DNA from 3 places in the Paenibacillus sp. FSL H8-0261 genome. Region 1 is predicted to be linked to each of the others. Evidence: a T-box and tRNA genes for the amino acid it is inferred to sense, from the RefSeq annotation. Region 1 holds a T-box; the other regions hold tRNA genes.
What was found. A T-box is a leader RNA that pairs with one kind of tRNA and senses whether it is charged. The one in region 1 lies ahead of metG (methionine--tRNA ligase), so its partner is inferred to be a tRNA-Met.
Positions count from the first base shown of each region.

Region 1 (6,218 bases):
GGGTGATATAAATGATGCTACCCCTGCTGCTAAGGCTATTCCTGCATTGATATTAGACAAGGTAGCGGCTCTCCTTCCAGCATTCGAATCACTTCAGGGCATACCCTATATTTTATTCGCTGTTTATGCTGGCAAACCCTTTTTACCGATCAAAGTCAACACTAATAGTGATATGAGTAAAAGCACAATGGTTGCACCAGGGGCCAGATTCCAAACTCCTGCAACCACTAGTCCGCCTACAACAGCAATTTCCGAAATGATGACGGATAGAATGACTGAGGATTTAAAGCTTCGAGATAACAATAAGCTGATGGCCACAGGAATGGTCAGTAGAGCTGATACTAGCAAAGATCCAACAATTTTAATCGCAGTACTGATTACAAGCGCCGTCAGAATGGTAATCAACATGTTAAGCAGCTTCACTGGGAGTCCGCTGACACTAGCAGCATCCTCTTCAAAGCTAAGTAAGAAGAACTCCTTAAAGAACAGCGATACTACTACTACAACTGCTATCGTTACGATCCCTACTACGATTAAATCGGTATTGTCTAGCGTATAAATGCTACCGAACAAATAACTCATAACATCTGCATTATAACCTTTTCCTAAAGTGAAAAAGAGTGAGGCTAAAGCCACTCCGCCCGACATAATTATGGCTATCGAGAGCTCTGCATAACTCTTATAAGCCTTGCGCAGCTTCTCTATCGCGAAGGAAGCCACCACTGCAAAAATAAGACCTGCTCCCAGCGGGTAAAATCCTGTCAAAAAACCAAGTGCCACACCGGCTATCGTAACATGAGCCAGCGTATCCCCAATCATAGATAAACGTCTGAGCACAAGAAAAACGCCTATAAGCGGCGCTGTAATACCTATCAGAAGACCGCCCGCAAGCGCTCGCTGAAAAAAATCGCTAAATAGAATTTCCAACTTTAACTCTCCTCCGTAGAACAATTGAAACATTTTTTAAAGCTTTTATTAAAATCTTTTTTCGATCCCTCCCAAGCCCTCCCTCCTAAGGGAGGGCCCAAAGGGCTCTGCCCTCTGGACACCCGTCAAGTGCAACTGGCGTAGGAGGTGGGGTTGCTGAACATATCCGATGCTCTATGTAGGCCCCCAATAATCGAGTGTTCCCTTTTACTACCAGAGTTTAACTATGACCTAAGAGAGCGTGTGCTGCAGGTTCTCCTCTGTACAATTCTGCAAATCATGAGAATGACGGGAGAAAAAGTTAATCTTACCGTTCGTTTGCACAGGTTCATTCCCTAAGTAATTCTTAATCATGTCAATATCATGCGACACCATTAGGAATGTCATATGATGATGGGCATGCATATGTGTAATTAATTCAAAGAATCCTGCTTGTGATTCAGCATCAATACCGACTGTAGGCTCATCCAAAATCAGCAGATCCGGATGGTTGATCAACGCACGTGCTAGAAATACACGTTGCTGCTGACCGCCTGACAGCTGGCCTACTCTTTTCTCCGCAATATCCTGTATCCGCATCACTTCAAGTGCATCTTCGCACTGACGATGCTGAGCCTTAGATACTCTTCGAATAAGATTCTTGTTGTTGTACAAACCAGATAGCACTACTTCACGCACCGTTGCTGGAAACAGCGGGTTGAAGGCGTTCTTTTGTGGAACATAACCTATCCGTTCCCAGTCTTTAAACTTGCGGACAGGCGTTCCAAATAATTTGATTTCACCACTGCTTGCCGGAAGCAAACCGACGATCATCTTCATCAGTGTTGTTTTACCAGCTCCATTAGAACCAATGATACCAAGGAAGTCTCGTTCTCTTACACTATAGTTAAGATTCGAGATCACCTTCTGTTCACCATATGAAAAAGAAAGATCCTGTATATCGATGATATGCTGATGGCAGTCCAAGGATACCGATTGCATGCTTTAGCACCGCCTTTTCCTTATACTTTCCTTTTTATTGTAAAGCCATAATCAGATTTTGCAAATTTTTCTCCATCAAGGTGAAGTAGTTATCCCCGTTCTTTTCTTGCTCCGCAGTAAGACCCTCTACCGGATTAAGAACCATAGTAGACACACCAGCTTCAGCCGCTAACGTCTTAGCCAGTTTATCGGAGACAAGCTCTTCAAAAAAGATGTATTGAATTTTCTCCTCTTTAACCATCTTCGCCAGGTTTACTAAATCCTGTCCACGCGGCTCAGCGTCTGGGGATAATCCCATAATCGCATGCTGCTCAAGCTTATAGTCACGGGCAAGATAGGCAAAAGCTTGGTGCGAAACTACAATTTTGTGGTTAGGCAGCTTGGTAAGCTCCTGTTCAAATTTACTATCCAAAGCCTGTAAACGTTCAGCAAGCTGATTGTAACGCTCTTCATAACCATCTTTATGCTCAGGGTCCACAGATTGAAGGCTTTCTTTTATATTGCGCGCCATGATGATCGCTGATTTCGGACTTACCCAGGTATGTGGGTCCGTATGAAGGCTGTCCTCAGAAGAATGGCTATTATGATCAGCATCATCTTCGTGATGATCCTCTTCGCCGCTTCCCCCATGATCATGTCCGTCATCTTCATCGGTCATTATTAAATCAACACCTTTACTTACTTCAACAGCTTCCACTTTACTGCTGCTATCAAGTCCTTTTAGAAAATTAGGAACCCATCCCTCAAGCCCTGCTCCATTGTACAAGAACAATTGCGCTTTGGAGGTGTTGACAATATCCTGACTGCGTGGTGTCCAATCATGCGGCTCTACTCCAACCGGAAGAAGATTAATGGCATTTATATCATCTCCACCAATTTCCCGAGTAAACTCATAAATAGGATAAAAAGTAGTTACAACATTTACTTTCCCTTCAACTATACTTCCACTGCTCTTAGGTCCACATGCAGTGAGTGTAAATACAAGCACCAATGCAAGTATAAGCAGACTTATTCGTGACTTCATAGCAACCATTAAATTGATCTCCCTCTCAAATCGTAATCTTTACTATTAGAAGTATAATAGTAATCATTACGATAAGTCAACAATAAATCCTAATAAGATGATTCTGAATTTTATCCCTGCTTATACGTTGAAAAAAGGAATGTTCCCACAGCCTAGCTGGCTGAAGGAGCATTCCCTTTCTTATATAACAATTACATATATAGATTCTACATAACGAATCTTACTTCACAATAGCTCCATTTGGCATGCTGTCTGGAACTGTGGCGATGGTTAACTGATCACCTTTAGAAGCCGCTAAAATCATCCCTTGGGACAATTCTCCGCGCAGTTTCACTGGCTTCAGGTTAACAATACAAATCACTTTTTGGCCTACCAGCTCTTCCGGTGTGTAAAACTTCGCGATACCAGAAACGACTTGACGCTGCTCATAACCTAGATCCAGCTGCAGCTTCAGCAGCTTGTCGGCTTTCTTCACAGGCTCAGCTGCAATGACCTGAGCTACCCGAAGCTCAGCCTTGGCGAAATCGTCGATGCCGATCTCTTCTTTATGCTCTTCCTCAGGCTCGGATACCGCAGGAGCCGCAGGTGCTGCTTCGGTCGCTTCAGCAGCCGGTTTACCAGCGCCCATGGCTTCGGCGATATAAGCTACCTCTTGCTCCACATCCAGGCGTGGAAAGATTGGATTGCCTTTCACCAGCTTTGTTCCTGCCGGAATCAGACCAAAGGTCTTACCGCTGTCCCATGTCGTTAATTCACCAACTTCGATGCCAAGCTGTTCCCAAATCTTCGCTGGGGTTTGCGTCAAGAACGGCTGCAGTAGAATGGAAGCGGTGCGAAGACCTTCCACAAGATGTCTCATTACGGAAGCCAACTCAGCTGTTCTGCTCTCATCCTTAGCAAGCACCCAAGGCTGTGTCTCATCAATATATTTATTGGTGCGGCTGATAAAGATCCCGATCGCTGTTAGCGCTACGGAGAACTCCATTTTTTCCATCGCTTCTTCTACTTTGGCATAAGTATTCTCTGCCGCAGCTTGAAGCTCACCATCAAATGCTGTTACATTTCCTTCATACGCTGGAAGCTCTCCACCGAAATACTTCTCTACCATCGCACCTGTCCGGTTCAACAGGTTACCAAGGTCATTAGCAAGATCATAGTTAACCCGATCTACAAAGCTTTCCGGTGTGAATGTACCATCCGAACCAAACGGTACTTCCCGTAGCAGGTAATAACGAAGTGCATCCAGGCCGTAACGATCAATTAATGTAACTGGATCTACTACGTTCCCTTTGGATTTTGACATTTTGCCATCCTTCATGAGCAGCCAGCCATGAGCAAATACCTTTTTCGGAAGAGGCTCACCCAGCGCCATTAGAATGATTGGCCAGTAAATCGTATGGAAACGGACGATTTCTTTGCCGACAATATGCACATCAGCAGGCCAGAAATTATCATACAGACTTCGATCCTCGGAACCGTAACCCAAAGCAGTAATGTAATTTGTCAATGCATCGATCCATACGTACACTACATGCTTTTCATCGCCTTTAACCTTAACACCCCAATCGAAAGTCGTACGGGAAACCGCAAGATCCTCCAGACCAGGCTTGATAAAGTTGTTGATCATTTCGTTTTTACGGGATTCCGGCAAAATAAACTCCGGATTCTCCTCATAAAATTGCAGCAATCGATCTGCATATTTACTCATCCGGAAGAAATAACTCGCTTCCTTCACCAGTTCAACCGGATGACCGCTATCAGGGCTTTTTGCACCAATGATTACGCCATTGTCATCTCGAACGATATCAACCAATTGTGTTTCTGTATAGAAGGTTTCATCCGGAATACTGTACCAGCCTTCATATTCGCCTTTATAGATGTCACCTTGCTTGAGCAGTCGATCAAAAATATCCTGAACAACCTTTTTATGACGCTCTTCCGTTGTACGGATGAAGTCATCATTGGAGATGTCTAGCTTGCGCCATAATTCCTTAATGCCAACAACGATGTCATCTACGAACTGCTGAGGGGTTTTACCTGCTTCCTCTGCCTTCCGTTCAATCTTTTGACCATGCTCGTCTGTACCTGTAAGATACCTTACATCATAGCCGCGTAGACGTTTGTAGCGGGCCATTGCATCTCCAGCTACGGTAGAATAAGCATGTCCGATATGCAGCTTATCACTCGGATAGTAGATAGGTGTAGTTAAGTAAAAAGTTTTCTTTTCGCTCATTGATTAATCATCCTTTCTTTCATAAAAAGACAAAAAACTCCCGCCCCTATAATGGGGCGAGAGTATAACTCACGCGATACCACCCAAATTTCCTGTCTCTTCACAGAGAGCAGGCTTCGCCAGTTCCCTCTCGGGAACTGTCCATTAACGCTGGAACACGCCGTTATCTTACGTGAACCTCAATTGCAGTTCCCGCTCGAACACAGTTCCTCCCGGACCATATTCAATCTAACGCACCATACCGGCTTTCAGCTCGCTCCGGCTCTCTGTAATGGACGTACCGATTTACTCATCCGTTCCTCGGAATTCATACTATTACCTGTGAATATACCCAATGGCAAGGGCTCATGTCAAGTCGCACGAGCAGAATCCTTCTTGGTCGGGTGTTCCTCAAGAGGTGGAACCGGATCAAGTCCCCCTGGATGGAAGGGATGGCATCTAGCAATCCGCTTGGCAGCAAGCCATGATCCTTTAAGTGGACCATGGACTTCAATAGCTTCCAGAGCATAGGCCGAGCAGGTTGGATAGAAGCGACAAGTAGCAGGCTTAATCGGGGAAATGTACTTGCGGTACACCCGAATAGGAGCCTGAATCGTTCTACGAAGGGTAGCCATCCTTAGACCCCTTTTTTGTGATTAGCTGCTGCGACTAGTTCTTCTTCCCGGTTCTCTTCACATTCTTTGCAATAACCGAACACCTCAAATTTATGCTTGACTACCCGGAATTGATCAGGTGTTTCCGTTAAATTCATTGGGCAGAAATTAATCGGGTAGGTTTTCTCGCATTGAAGGCAGATCATATGATGATGGTGATCCTGATGATTACAGCTTCCCTTGAATTTCACGCCGTCTTCAAAGACGATTTGTTCAAGTACACCAAGCTCTTCCATTACACGCAGATTGCGGTACACGGTATCAAAGCTAAGTCCGCTATACTTGCGGCCCATATGCTCATAGACATCCTTCGCTGACAAATAACCCTTATTCTCGCCGAATAACTTTGCAAGCGTTTTGCGTTGGTCGGTGATTCGCAGACCTTGCCCCGACATGACCT
Region 1 covers NZ_CP150297.1:5,019,588-5,025,805, forward strand. Annotated here, with positions in the region: gene MHI27_RS22435 (cytochrome c biogenesis CcdA family protein) at 1-60, opposite strand, end outside; gene MHI27_RS22440 (metal ABC transporter permease) at 124-927, opposite strand; gene MHI27_RS22445 (metal ABC transporter ATP-binding protein) at 1,159-1,908, opposite strand; gene MHI27_RS22450 (metal ABC transporter solute-binding protein, Zn/Mn family) at 1,943-2,941, opposite strand; gene metG (methionine--tRNA ligase) at 3,153-5,165, opposite strand; T-box leader at 5,215-5,475, opposite strand; gene yidD (membrane protein insertion efficiency factor YidD) at 5,516-5,779, opposite strand; gene MHI27_RS22465 (Fur family transcriptional regulator) at 5,782-6,218, opposite strand, start outside.

Region 2 (6,218 bases), 460 kb from region 1:
GCGCCTGCTACTTCTTCACTCTGCAAAAAGCCCGGCATTAAGCCAATCAGATTGCCTTGGTGCAGCGGGAGTACTTGTCTTAAGCTCTGTATGGCTTGTCCTGCGGACAAGTCCTTCAAAACGGATTCCATCACTGTGATGCAAGACTCCATTGCTAATAACTCAGCCACTTCATTTTGATTAATAACTAGCATAAGACAAACCTCCTTTACTTCATTGTGGCAACAAATGTGGGAACGCAAAATTATTCTTTATATCATAACTTATACGCTTTAAATATTCATGTATAAAGCTGGAAATCAGCAATTTGTCTTACTACGGGCTATTAGCTATACTTAATATAGTTCATATTCTATTTTAAGGAGCTGACGATTGATTATGTCTAGTAAAATAACTTTAGGTAGAACAAATTTGCAGGTACTCCCTCTCGGACTGGGTGCCAATGCTGTTGGTGGGCATAATTTATTTCCCGGCTTAAATGATGAGACTGGTAAAGACATCGTTCGCAACGCTCTTGACCATGGGATCAATTTCATTGATACCGCCTTTATCTATGGTCCAGGTAGATCCGAGGAACTTATTGGAGAAGTGCTGAGAGAAAGAGGCGGCCGTGACAATGTGGTTATTGCTACTAAGGGCGCTCACAAGATTACTGGCGATAAGGTTACGATCGACAACTCTCCAGCTTTTCTAAGACAGTCTGTGGAAGACAGCTTGAAACGCCTCCAGACCGATTATATCGATCTTTACTATATTCATTTCCCTGATGAAAGCACTCCTAAGGATGAAGCTGTTGGCGAGCTTAAGAAGCTGAAGGATGAAGGAAAGATCAAAGCGATCGGGGTCTCCAACTTCTCCATTGAACAGCTGAGAGAAGCCAACAAGGACGGGCATGTGGATGTTCTCCAATCCCATTACAACCTGCTGCACCGTGATGCAGAAAAAGAACTGCTCCCTTACACGCAGGAGCTTGGCATTTCTTTCGTTCCTTACTTCCCACTCGCGTCCGGCCTTCTTGGCGGCAAGTATAAGCAAGGCGATACGTTCAGCGACAATAGAAAGAACAACCCAATGTTTCAAGGAGCGACCTTTGCCAAAAACCTGGAGAAGGTGGACAAGGTTCGCCAAATTGCCGATGCCAAAGGTGTTGAAGTCGCACATGTGGTGCTAGCCTGGTATTTGACCGTACCTTCCATCGACGCACTTATTCCCGGAGCTAAACGTCCGGAACAGATCGTATCGAATCTCCAGACTCTGAAAGTTCAGCTGACACCAGATGAGATCAAAGCGATTGATTCAATCTTTAAGGCGTAATAGCGCCTTATAATGTAAAGGGGGTTGTCCTTGAAGTCATGAAATGGCTACTGGGGCAGCCCCTTTTCTAAGGAATAGCGTCACTGGAGTCCGCAAGCCTTAATAAATGATCAAGACTCGATAGCGCAGCTAGCCAACAAACAAAAATACAGGGCAGCGGATTCTTATCGAATATCCTAAATTCTTTGTATTAGTAAATATTGTTTGCTATACTTTCTCTGTGTATCAGTAGACTTAAATTTTTATACAAAGGGGAATTCCTTGATGATTATTCAACCTAAAACACGCGGATTTATATGCACAACAGCCCATCCAGAGGGATGCGCCAAACAAATAGAACAACAAATTGAATATGTAAAAGCGCAAAAGAAAATTGAGGGACCTGCGAATGTACTTGTCATCGGTGCCTCTACCGGATACGGACTGGCTTCTAGAATTTCAGCTGCTTTTGGTGCTGGCGCCAATACCATTGGTGTGTTCTTCGATAAGGCTGCGGAAGGTCAGCGCACCGCATCTGCAGGCTGGTACAACTCCGCTGCCTTTGAACAACAAGCAGCAGAGCTTGGACTTAAATCACACAGCATAGTTGGCGATGCCTTCTCTGATGCGATTAAAGAGAAGACCATTGCATTGATTAAAGCTGAATATGGCACCATCGATTTAGTTATTTATAGTGTCGCTTCACCTCGTCGTACCCATCCGGTAACAGGAGAAACCTTCTCCTCCGTTATTAAACCAGTGGGAACAGCTTATTCGAATAAAACCTTGAACTTCCATACAGGCGAAGTATCCATGACCACCATTGAGCCTGCTAATGAAGAGGAAGTACGTCAGACCATCGCTGTAATGGGCGGCGAAGACTGGAGAATGTGGATCGATCAGCTTCAAGCAGCTGATGTCCTTGCAGATGGTGCTACTACCGTTGCTTACTCCTACATCGGGCCTGAAATCACTCACCCTATCTATCGGGACGGAACAATTGGCCAAGCCAAGTACGATCTGGAACAGACTGCGATCCAAATGAATGACCTTCTTTCATCAAAAGGCGGACGTGCCTTTGTATCCGTTAATAAGGCGCTCGTAACTCAGTCCAGCTCAGCTATTCCTGTAGTGCCCCTATATATCTCTGCACTTTATGAAGTGATGAAGGAAAAAGGCCTGCACGAGAACTGTATTGAACAAATGTATCGCTTGTTCTCTGAGCACCTATACGGTGAAGGCAAGGCTACTGCGGACGGAAGCTGCTTGATCCGCATTGACGACTGGGAAATGCGTGAGGACGTTCAGACAGAGGTTATGAAACGTTGGGACGAGCTGACAACTGATAATGCAGGTGAGCTGGCAGATCTTGAAGGCTACCGCCAAGATTTCTTCAATCTGTTTGGCTTTAGAACAGATGGCGTAGACTACGAAGCAGATATTGATCCTAATGTCGACATTCCGAATATGTACTAAAATGATTCTGAGCACTTCCATATATTAATTATGGATGTATAAAAAAAGAGGTTGTCTGCAAAAGTAGTGAATTCTACTGATGTGGCAGCCTCTTTTTTGTACTTTACTTACAACCTACCTATACGTCGTAGGGCATATTGGCTTAGCCTCCCACTTTGTGATATGGTTTGATAGAATACTGCAAGTTCTAACTTACATTCTAAGGAGTGAATCACTCATGGTTAAGAAAATTAGTGTAGCGAATGGTGTACTTGACGTGTCCCAAATTTCGCTTGGCTGTATGCGGATTGCGGATTTATCTGCAAAAGAGGCTGATACACATGTACATAGTGCGTTGGAGCTCGGAATAGACTTCTTTGATCATGCCGACATTTATGCGGACGGCAAAGCTGAAGAGGTATTCGCAGGGGTACTTCAGAACAATCCTGGTATGCGTGATAAAATGCTGATCCAAACCAAATGCGGAATCCGCAAGGGCTATTTTGATTTTTCCAAAGAGCATATCCTACAATCCGTAGAGGGTAGCCTAAAACGCTTGAAGACCGATTATATCGATGTGCTCTTGCTTCACCGTCCTGACACGCTGTTCGAGCCGGAAGAAGTGGCTGAGGCTTTTGACATTCTGGAGAACAAGGGATTGGTCAAGCATTTTGGTGTCAGCAACCAGAACCCGTTACAAATCGAGCTACTGAAGAAAAATGTAAAGCAACCACTGCTGTTCAACCAGCTGCAATTAAGCATTATGTTTACGGGTATGATTGATACCGGCTTTAATGTGAATATGACAAACTCCGGTTCGGTTGTTCATGATGGCGGGATTTTGGAGTACAGCCGTCTTCATGACATGACCATTCAGCCATGGTCGCCTTTCCAATATGGCTTTTTTGAAGGTGTATTCTTGGACAACGACAAGTTCCCTGAATTGAACGAGGTCATTAACCGTTTGGCAGCTGAAAAAGAGGTTACCAATACCGCTATTGCCATTGCCTGGATTCTCAGACATCCGGCAAATATGCAGCCTGTTGTAGGTACAACCAATACGCAGCGATTGCGGGATATTGCCAAAGCATCCGATATTACACTCACCAGACCAGAATGGTATGAAATTTACCGCGCTGCGGGTAATATCCTTCCATAAATATCAAAAGCCACGAAGTACGCTAATATCGTACTTTGTGGCTTTTTTTGTGACTATAATTGAAACCGTATAACTCTTATAAAAAAAGAAACGGCATCTCTGCCGTTTCTTTTAAGGATGGACTCTCAGGGGCTCGAACCCTGGACAAATAGATTAAGAGTCTACTGCTCTACCAACTGAGCTAAGAGTCCACAATATAATGATTTACCTTACTATACTTGAAAAGCAAAAGCCCTTAGCTTAACGCATAAGAGCTTCGCTTGCTAATTGATACCGGCGAGAGGACTCGAACCTCCACGGTTTCCCTCTCGATTTTGAGTCGAGCGCGTCTGCCATTCCGCCACGCCGGCAAAGTATGAAGTTAAAATATGGCGCGCCCTGAGAGATTCGAACTCCCGGCCTTTTGATTCGTAGTCAAACGCTCTATCCAGCTGAGCTAAGGGCGCAAAATTTATATGGAGCGGACGACGGGAATCGAACCCGCGACCCTCGCCTTGGCAAGGCGATGCTCTACCGCTGAGCCACGTCCGCACACGATATGTATTAGTGTCCGACTCACTTAAGAAGTGAGCCATGAAGGACTCGAACCTTCGACACCCTGATTAAAAGTCAGGTGCTCTACCAACTGAGCTAATGGCTCATGAAGCAAGAAAAATGGCGGAACCGACGAGATTCGAACTCGCGATCTCCTGCGTGACAGGCAGGCATGTTAGGCCAACTACACCACGGTTCCAAAAGATATAATTGCTTGATGAAAATTGGTTGCGGGGGCAGGATTTGAACCTGCGGCCTTCGGGTTATGAGCCCGACGAGCTACCGGGCTGCTCCACCCCGCGTCATTAAAAATATTTAGCTATTCATTACCATAAGAAAGCTTCATGGTGGAGGCTGAGGGGATCGAACCCCCGACCCTCTGCTTGTAAGGCAGATGCTCTCCCAGCTGAGCTAAGCCTCCATGTAAAGAAGCAACTCAATTATCATAACACAATCCAACCTGTAATGCAACATTTTATTTCAGAAGAACAATTACGTTTTAAAGAAATTGGTGACCCGTATGGGATTCGAACCCATGTTACCTCCGTGAAAGGGAGGTGTCTTAACCCCTTGACCAACGGGCCGTATTGAAAACAAAATGTTTTGACAACAAAAAAGATTATATCATGTATTTCGAAGTATAGCAATACCTGAATTAATATATTTTCAATTTTCTTCTATAATAGGCGTTAAAGTGATATCAAGCTTACTAGCTATCATCTTTACGACTCCTAGAGTAGTCAGGTTATTTGTGTCTAAATGGTCTTTGAATACGTCCTTATTAAGCCCTGTGAGGCATCTGTCGATCTGTTGAACGGCCCACGAGTCATTCCCTTCACCTCTACCACCCAATCTCTTGAGCAGCGTCTCTCGTGAGGCACACAAAGTAAAATGATGAACCTCTAATCCCTCATTTATTAGATTACCAGCAATGTCCATCCAATATTCTGGGTTGACTATGGTCATAGGTACGATAATCGTTCCCCTATATTCGCTAGCTATGTATTTTAACATAGAATGGTTAATTTCACGCCAAAGATAATAGTCCTGAAAGTCACTTTTTGTCATCACATCGGGAATGTTTGCTCTTATGTAATACCCTACATTCTCTGGATCGTATACAAAAGAATCAGGAAGTCTGCGATGTAATTCATATGCAGTTTCTGTCTTCCCCGCACCAAAAGCTCCATTGATCCATATAATCAAGATCTTTATCCCCCATGAATAATCTATTAGTTACTCTATTAAACCACTTTATCATAAAAACCCTTACAAGCAAATTCACTCTACAAGGCACAACAAAAAGACCACTGTCGATTACTCAACAGTGGTCTTTCGTGCTTGGCAACGTCCTACTCTCCCAGGACCCTTCGGTCCAAGTACCATCGGCGCTGGAGGGCTTAACGGTCGTGTTCGGGATGGGTACGCGTGGAACCCCTCCGCTATCGCCACCAAACGGGCATTTGCGGTACAAATGCATTATTCAGGTCTCAGCATCGCCAAATGCTGAAAACAAAATTCATCAACATACAGCCACTAGGACCATATGGTTTAGAACTTGATGCCTGAAAACTGAATCCGAATTGAATTTGCGTCTTAAGTATAGGATAAGCCCTCGACCGATTAGTATTGGTCAGCTCCATGCATTACTGCACTTCCACCTCCAACCTATCTACCTCGTCGTCTTCAAGGGGTCTTACTAATTGGGAAATCTCATCTTGAGGGGGGCTTCACGCTTAGATGCTTTCAGCGCTTATCCCGTCCGTACGTAGCTACC
Region 2 covers NZ_CP150297.1:5,480,507-5,486,724, forward strand. Annotated here, with positions in the region: gene MHI27_RS24405 (ornithine cyclodeaminase family protein) at 1-194, opposite strand, end outside; gene MHI27_RS24410 (aldo/keto reductase) at 379-1,314, shown strand; gene fabV (enoyl-ACP reductase FabV) at 1,579-2,769, shown strand; gene MHI27_RS24420 (aldo/keto reductase family oxidoreductase) at 2,987-3,907, shown strand; tRNA gene MHI27_RS24425 (tRNA-Lys) at 4,026-4,098, opposite strand; tRNA gene MHI27_RS24430 (tRNA-Leu) at 4,179-4,257, opposite strand; tRNA gene MHI27_RS24435 (tRNA-Arg) at 4,277-4,353, opposite strand; tRNA gene MHI27_RS24440 (tRNA-Gly) at 4,364-4,438, opposite strand; tRNA gene MHI27_RS24445 (tRNA-Lys) at 4,475-4,547, opposite strand; tRNA gene MHI27_RS24450 (tRNA-Asp) at 4,563-4,640, opposite strand; tRNA gene MHI27_RS24455 (tRNA-Met) at 4,667-4,743, opposite strand; tRNA gene MHI27_RS24460 (tRNA-Val) at 4,787-4,862, opposite strand; tRNA gene MHI27_RS24465 (tRNA-Glu) at 4,951-5,025, opposite strand; gene MHI27_RS24470 (AAA family ATPase) at 5,108-5,647, opposite strand; rRNA gene rrf (5S ribosomal RNA) at 5,781-5,897, opposite strand; rRNA gene MHI27_RS24480 (23S ribosomal RNA) at 6,045-6,218, opposite strand, start outside.
Region 2: it encodes a tRNA-Met, which carries the amino acid that the T-box ahead of metG (methionine--tRNA ligase) is inferred to sense. The anticodon was not compared.

Region 3 (6,218 bases), 2.0 Mb from region 1:
TAAATGAATATACTCTCCTACTTGAAAAATACGACCGAGTACAATCGTCTCCCTGAGCAAAGCTACAGATCCAGTCAATCCCTTAACAGGGACTATAGCCGGAGCTACTGCCAAATGGAATACCCCTACCCATTCACTAGCTATCAGCTCATGTAACCCCATACTAGTCTGTGCTAGAAGATCATCTACACTCTCTTCTTCATCATCCTTATCATCCCCGCCCGTAAGTAATTCTTTACGAGCTAAAATTAACCATTCCTTCTCTTGAAGGGGAATAAGCAGAATTTCGTTCTCAAAATAGCTACGCAATAATTTCATCAGTGAACGATAAGAGATCTGTGGACTATGAGCAATCTCACTACTTAGGAGGAATGGAATCATATCTCCGAACAGACGTCCCTTTAGGGTGATCTCATCGGGAATTTCAGTGTCATTCTTCTCTTGCTCTAGCTCCGTGTTCAACCAAGCGCCAAGCTGCCGCGCCTCCACTTCACCTTCTTCTCTAAGCCCTGTAGCTTTAAGTGCAATAGCAAAATTTCGAACTGCATAGTTGACCAGTTGTACTTCCAGAGAGGTGAGCCCCTCCATTTCTACCCAGACAGCGGTTATACGTCCGTCACTCTCATACAAAGGTGCCCAGAGATGACCCTCATGGATTACCAGCTGATCCTGTCCTTCTAATCCCATGCTAAAAAGAGAAGCTGAATGCTGCCTCCCTAACTGCTTGATTCCGGTTCTCTTTCCGGTGAGCTGCTCTAATTTTTTCCGCAATGTCTCACTATCCATAGTCACCATGCTCCACCACTTTTGCTCTTTTCGCCTATTTTAGCATATTCTCTTATATTATGTTAATCGCTACAGTAGCGCGCTACTATAATACAACCATAAAACACAAAAAAAGCCACCACCATAAGGTGATGACTTTCTGTTTGGGATGAGCCATGAAGGACTCGAACCTTCGACACCCTGATTAAAAGTCAGGTGCTCTACCAACTGAGCTAATGGCTCATAAATGGTGGGGGATGATGGATTCGAACCACCGAACACGTACGTGAGCAGATTTACAGTCTGATGCGTTTGGCCACTTCGCTAATCCCCCAGGGAAAAGTGGCTCGAGACGGATTCGAACCGCCGACACGAGGATTTTCAGTCCTCTGCTCTACCGACTGAGCTATCGAGCCATATTAAATTGACATAAAAATAAAGTGGTAGCATTAAACTTCCCACCCTAGTCTTGTGGAAAAAAATGGCGGAACCGACGAGATTCGAACTCGCGATCTCCTGCGTGACAGGCAGGCATGTTAGGCCAACTACACCACGGTTCCGCATTGATAATAATGGTGCCGGCGAGAGGACTTGAACCCCCAACCTACTGATTACAAGTCAGTTGCTCTACCAGTTGAGCTACACCGGCACGGTGTAAAAAGTAATTCTAAAAAAGTAATAATGGTGGAGGCTGAGGGGATCGAACCCCCGACCCTCTGCTTGTAAGGCAGATGCTCTCCCAGCTGAGCTAAGCCTCCAGGTATTATGGTAGCGGCGAAGGGGATCGAACCCCCGACCTCACGGGTATGAACCGTACGCTCTAGCCAGCTGAGCTACACCGCCACAATAATTAGAAATGCTATGGATTGAAAATGGCGGAGAGAGTGGGATTCGAACCCACGCACCGCTTACGCAGTCTAACCCCTTAGCAGAGGGTCCCCTTATAGCCACTTGGGTATCTCTCCAAACGATATCAGTACCACAGCAATCCAAACAGGAATTTGACTCCCTGAAAACTGAATCCGAATTGAATTTGCATTTTAAGTATAGGATAAGCCCTCGACCGATTAGTATTGGTCAGCTCCATGCATTACTGCACTTCCACCTCCAACCTATCTACCTCGTCGTCTTCAAGGGGTCTTACTAATTGGGAAATCTCATCTTGAGGGGGGCTTCACGCTTAGATGCTTTCAGCGCTTATCCCGTCCGTACGTAGCTACCCAGCCATGCTTCTGGCGAAACAACTGGTGCACCAGCGGTACGTCCATCCCGGTCCTCTCGTACTAAGGACAGCTCCTCTCAAATTTCCTGCGCCCACGACAGATAGGGACCGAACTGTCTCACGACGTTCTGAACCCAGCTCGCGTACCGCTTTAATGGGCGAACAGCCCAACCCTTGGGACCTACTTCAGCCCCAGGATGCGATGAGCCGACATCGAGGTGCCAAACCTCCCCGTCGATGTGGACTCTTGGGGGAGATAAGCCTGTTATCCCCAGGGTAGCTTTTATCCGTTGAGCGATGGCCCTTCCATGCGGTACCACCGGATCACTAAGTCCGACTTTCGTCCCTGCTCGACTTGTAGGTCTCGCAGTCAAGCTCCCTTATGCCTTTGCACTCTTCGAATGATTTCCAACCATTCTGAGGGAACCTTGGAACGCCTCCGTTACTCTTTAGGAGGCGACCGCCCCAGTCAAACTGCCCGCCTGACACGGTCCCCGTACCCGGTAAGGGTACTAGGTTAGAACCTAGATACGATCAGGGTGGTATCCCAACGGCGCCTCCACCGAAGCTTGCGCTCCGATTTCTACGGCTCCCACCTATCCTGTACAGATCGTACCCAAATTCAATATCAAGCTGCAGTAAAGCTCCATGGGGTCTTTCCGTCTTGTCGCGGGTAACCTGCATCTTCACAGGTATTAAAATTTCACCGGATCTCTCGTTGAGACAGCGCCCAAGTCGTTACGCCATTCGTGCGGGTCAGAATTTACCTGACAAGGAATTTCGCTACCTTAGGACCGTTATAGTTACGGCCGCCGTTTACTGGGGCTTCGGTTCATAGCTTCGGGTTACCCCTAACCACTCCCCTTAACCTTCCAGCACCGGGCAGGCGTCAGCCCGTATACTTCGCCTTGCGGCTTCGCACAGACCTGTGTTTTTGCTAAACAGTCGCTTGGGCCTTTTCACTGCGGCCCCCTCGTGCTATTCACACTACCGGGGCACCCCTTCTCCCGAAGTTACGGGGTCATTTTGCCGAGTTCCTTAACGAGAGTTCTTCCGCGCGCCTTAGAATTCTCTTCTCGCCTACCTGTGTCGGTTTGCGGTACGGGCACCTTCTCCTGGCTAGAGGCTTTTCTTGGCAGTGTGAGATCATGACCTTCGCTACTACAATTTTCGCTCCCCATCACAGCCCAGCCTTAACGATGTGCGGATTTGCCTACACATCAGCCTCACTGCTTAGACGGACATATCCATCAGTCCGCGTCACTACCCTCCTGCGTCACCCCATCGCTCATAGCGGATTACGGTGGTACAGTAATTTCAAACTGTTGTCCTTCGACTACGCCTTTCGGCCTCGCCTTAGGTCCCGACTTACCCTGAGCGGACGAGCCTTCCTCAGGAAACCTTGGGCTTTCGGCGGATCAGATTCTCACTGATCTTTTCGTTACTCATACCGGCATTCTCACTTGTATGCTGTCCAGCGCTCCTTACGGTACACCTTCAACCCACATACAACGCTCCCCTACCCCAGATACATACGTATCTAGCCATAGCTTCGGTGGTGTGTTTAGCCCCGTTACATTTTCGGCGCAGAGTCACTCGACCAGTGAGCTATTACGCACTCTTTCAATGGTGGCTGCTTCTAAGCCAACATCCTGGTTGTCTGTGCAACTCCACATCCTTTCCCACTTAACACACACTTGGGGACCTTAGCTGATGGTCTGGGCTGTTTCCCTTTTGACAATGGATCTTAGCACTCACTGTCTGACTCCCGGCAATAAGTATATGGCATTCGGAGTTTGACTGAGCTTGGTAATCCTTGCGGACCCCGCACCCAATCAGTGCTCTACCTCCACTACTCTTATACCGAGGCTAGCCCTAAAGCTATTTCGGGGAGAACCAGCTATCTCCGAGTTCGATTGGAATTTCTCCGCTACCCCCACCTCATCCCCGCATTTTTCAACATGCGTGGGTTCGGGCCTCCAGTGCGTGTTACCGCACCTTCACCCTGGACAGGGGTAGATCACACGGTTTCGGGTCTACGTCCACATACTAAATCGCCCTATTCAGACTCGCTTTCGCTGCGGCTCCGTCTTCTCGACTTAACCTTGCATGTTAAACGTAACTCGCCGGTTCATTCTACAAAAGGCACGCCATCACCCATTAATAGGGCTCTGACTTTTTGTAAGCACACGGTTTCAGGTTCTATTTCACTCCCCTTCCGGGGTGCTTTTCACCTTTCCCTCACGGTACTGTTTCACTATCGGTCGCCAGGTAGTATTTAGCCTTAGCAGATGGTCCTGCTGGATTCATACGGGGTTTCACGTGCCCCGCACTACTCGGGATCCGTCTCGGAGAGAACACAGTTTAGGTTACAGGGCTTTTACCTCTATCGCGGGCCTTTCCAGACCTCTTCACCTACCATATTCCTTTGTAACTCCATGTGAGACGTCCCACAACCCCTAAGAGCAAGCTCTTAGGTTTAGGCTGTTCCGCGTTCGCTCGCCGCTACTGACGGAATCACTATTGTTTTCTCTTCCTCAGGGTACTTAGATGTTTCAGTTCCCCTGGTCTGCCTCTACATCTCCTATGTGTTCAGAGATGAGTAACTGCGAATTACCACAGCTGGGTTTCCCCATTCGGACACCCCCGGATCAAAGCTTGCTTACAGCTCCCCGAGGCAGTTTCGTTGTTCGCCACGTCCTTCGTCGGCTCCTGGCGCCTAGGCATCCTCCGTGTGCTCTTATTAGCTTAACCTTGATTTTTCCTAAGAAAAATCTCACTAATAACATTTACTTGTTTGCACAAGTTGCTAAAAGATGTTCTAAAACGCAAATTCGTTTCGGTATCCAGTTTTCAAGGATCAATGTTTAAAGAAGGTATTGAATTAAAAATTATGGTGGAGCCAAGCGGGATCGAACCGCTGACCTCCTGCTTGCAAGGCAGGCGCTCTCCCAGCTGAGCTATGGCCCCATAAAAGATATAAAGTTATATGGTGGGCCTTGGTGGACTCGAACCACCGACCTCACCCTTATCAGAGGTGCGCTCTAACCAACTGAGCTAAAAGCCCATATAACATATATAACATTGTGAATCAACCAAAGAATGGTTGTCCGCTTGGCGGCGTCCTACTCTCCCAGGACCCTTCGGTCCAAGTACCATCGGCGCTGGAGGGCTTAACGGTCGTGTTCGGGATGGGTACGTGTGGAACCCCTCCGCTATCGCCACCAAACGCATACGAAAGAGACTTGCTCTTTCAAAACTGAACACGAGTGAGTGTTCGAACCCTAAGGTTCTATTGTGGAAGTTTAACTTCCGATTTGAATGTCTTCATTGCAGAAGACGATTCTCCATAGAAAGGAGGTGATCCAGCCGCACCTTCCGATACGGCTACCTTGTTACGACTTCACCCCAATCATCTACCCCACCTTCGGCGGCTGGCTCCCTTGCGGGTTACCCCACCGACTTCGGGTGTTGTAAACTCTCGTGGTGTGACGGGCGGTGTGTACAAGACCCGGGAACGTATTCACCGCGGCATGCTGATCCGCGATTACTAGCAATTCCGACTTCATGCAGGCGAGTTGCAGCCTGCAATCCGAACTGAGACCGGCTTTGATGGGATTGGCTTCACCTCGCGGTTTCGCTTCCCGTTGTACCGGCCATTGTAGTACGTGTGTAGCCCAGGTCATAAGGGGCATGATGATTTGACGTCATCCCCACCTTCCTCCGGTTTGTCACCGGCAGTCACTCTAGAGTGCCCAGCCTTACCTGCTGGCAACTAAAGTTAAGGGTTGCGCTCGTTGCGGGACTTAACCCAACATCTCACGACACGAGCTGACGACAACCATGCACCACCTGTCTCCTCTGTCCCGAAGGCCGCCACTATCTCTAGTGGATTCAGAGGGATGTCAAGACCTGGTAAGGTTCTTCGCGTTGCTTCGAATTAAACCACATACTCCACTGCTTGTGCGGGTCCCCGTCAATTCCTTTGAGTTTCAGTCTTGCGACCGTACTCCCCAGGCGGAGTGCTTACTGTGTTAACTTCGGCACCAAGGGTATCGAAACCCCTAACACCTAGCACTCATCGTTTACGGCGTGGACTACCAGGGTATCTAATCCTGTTTGCTCCCCACGCTTTCGCGCCTCAGCGTCAGTTACAGCCCAGAAAGTCGCCTTCGCCACTGGTGTTCCTCCACATATCTACGCATTTCACCGCTACACGTGGAATTCCACT
Region 3 covers NZ_CP150297.1:141,249-147,466, reverse strand. Annotated here, with positions in the region: gene MHI27_RS00730 (CdaR family transcriptional regulator) at 1-786, opposite strand, end outside; tRNA gene MHI27_RS00725 (tRNA-Lys) at 936-1,008, opposite strand; tRNA gene MHI27_RS00720 (tRNA-Tyr) at 1,014-1,099, opposite strand; tRNA gene MHI27_RS00715 (tRNA-Phe) at 1,109-1,181, opposite strand; tRNA gene MHI27_RS00710 (tRNA-Asp) at 1,248-1,325, opposite strand; tRNA gene MHI27_RS00705 (tRNA-Thr) at 1,339-1,414, opposite strand; tRNA gene MHI27_RS00700 (tRNA-Val) at 1,448-1,523, opposite strand; tRNA gene MHI27_RS00695 (tRNA-Met) at 1,532-1,608, opposite strand; tRNA gene MHI27_RS00690 (tRNA-Ser) at 1,639-1,730, opposite strand; rRNA gene MHI27_RS00685 (23S ribosomal RNA) at 1,813-4,741, opposite strand; tRNA gene MHI27_RS00680 (tRNA-Ala) at 4,882-4,957, opposite strand; tRNA gene MHI27_RS00675 (tRNA-Ile) at 4,978-5,054, opposite strand; rRNA gene rrf (5S ribosomal RNA) at 5,100-5,216, opposite strand; rRNA gene MHI27_RS00665 (16S ribosomal RNA) at 5,341-6,218, opposite strand, start outside.
Region 3: it encodes a tRNA-Met, which carries the amino acid that the T-box ahead of metG (methionine--tRNA ligase) is inferred to sense. The anticodon was not compared.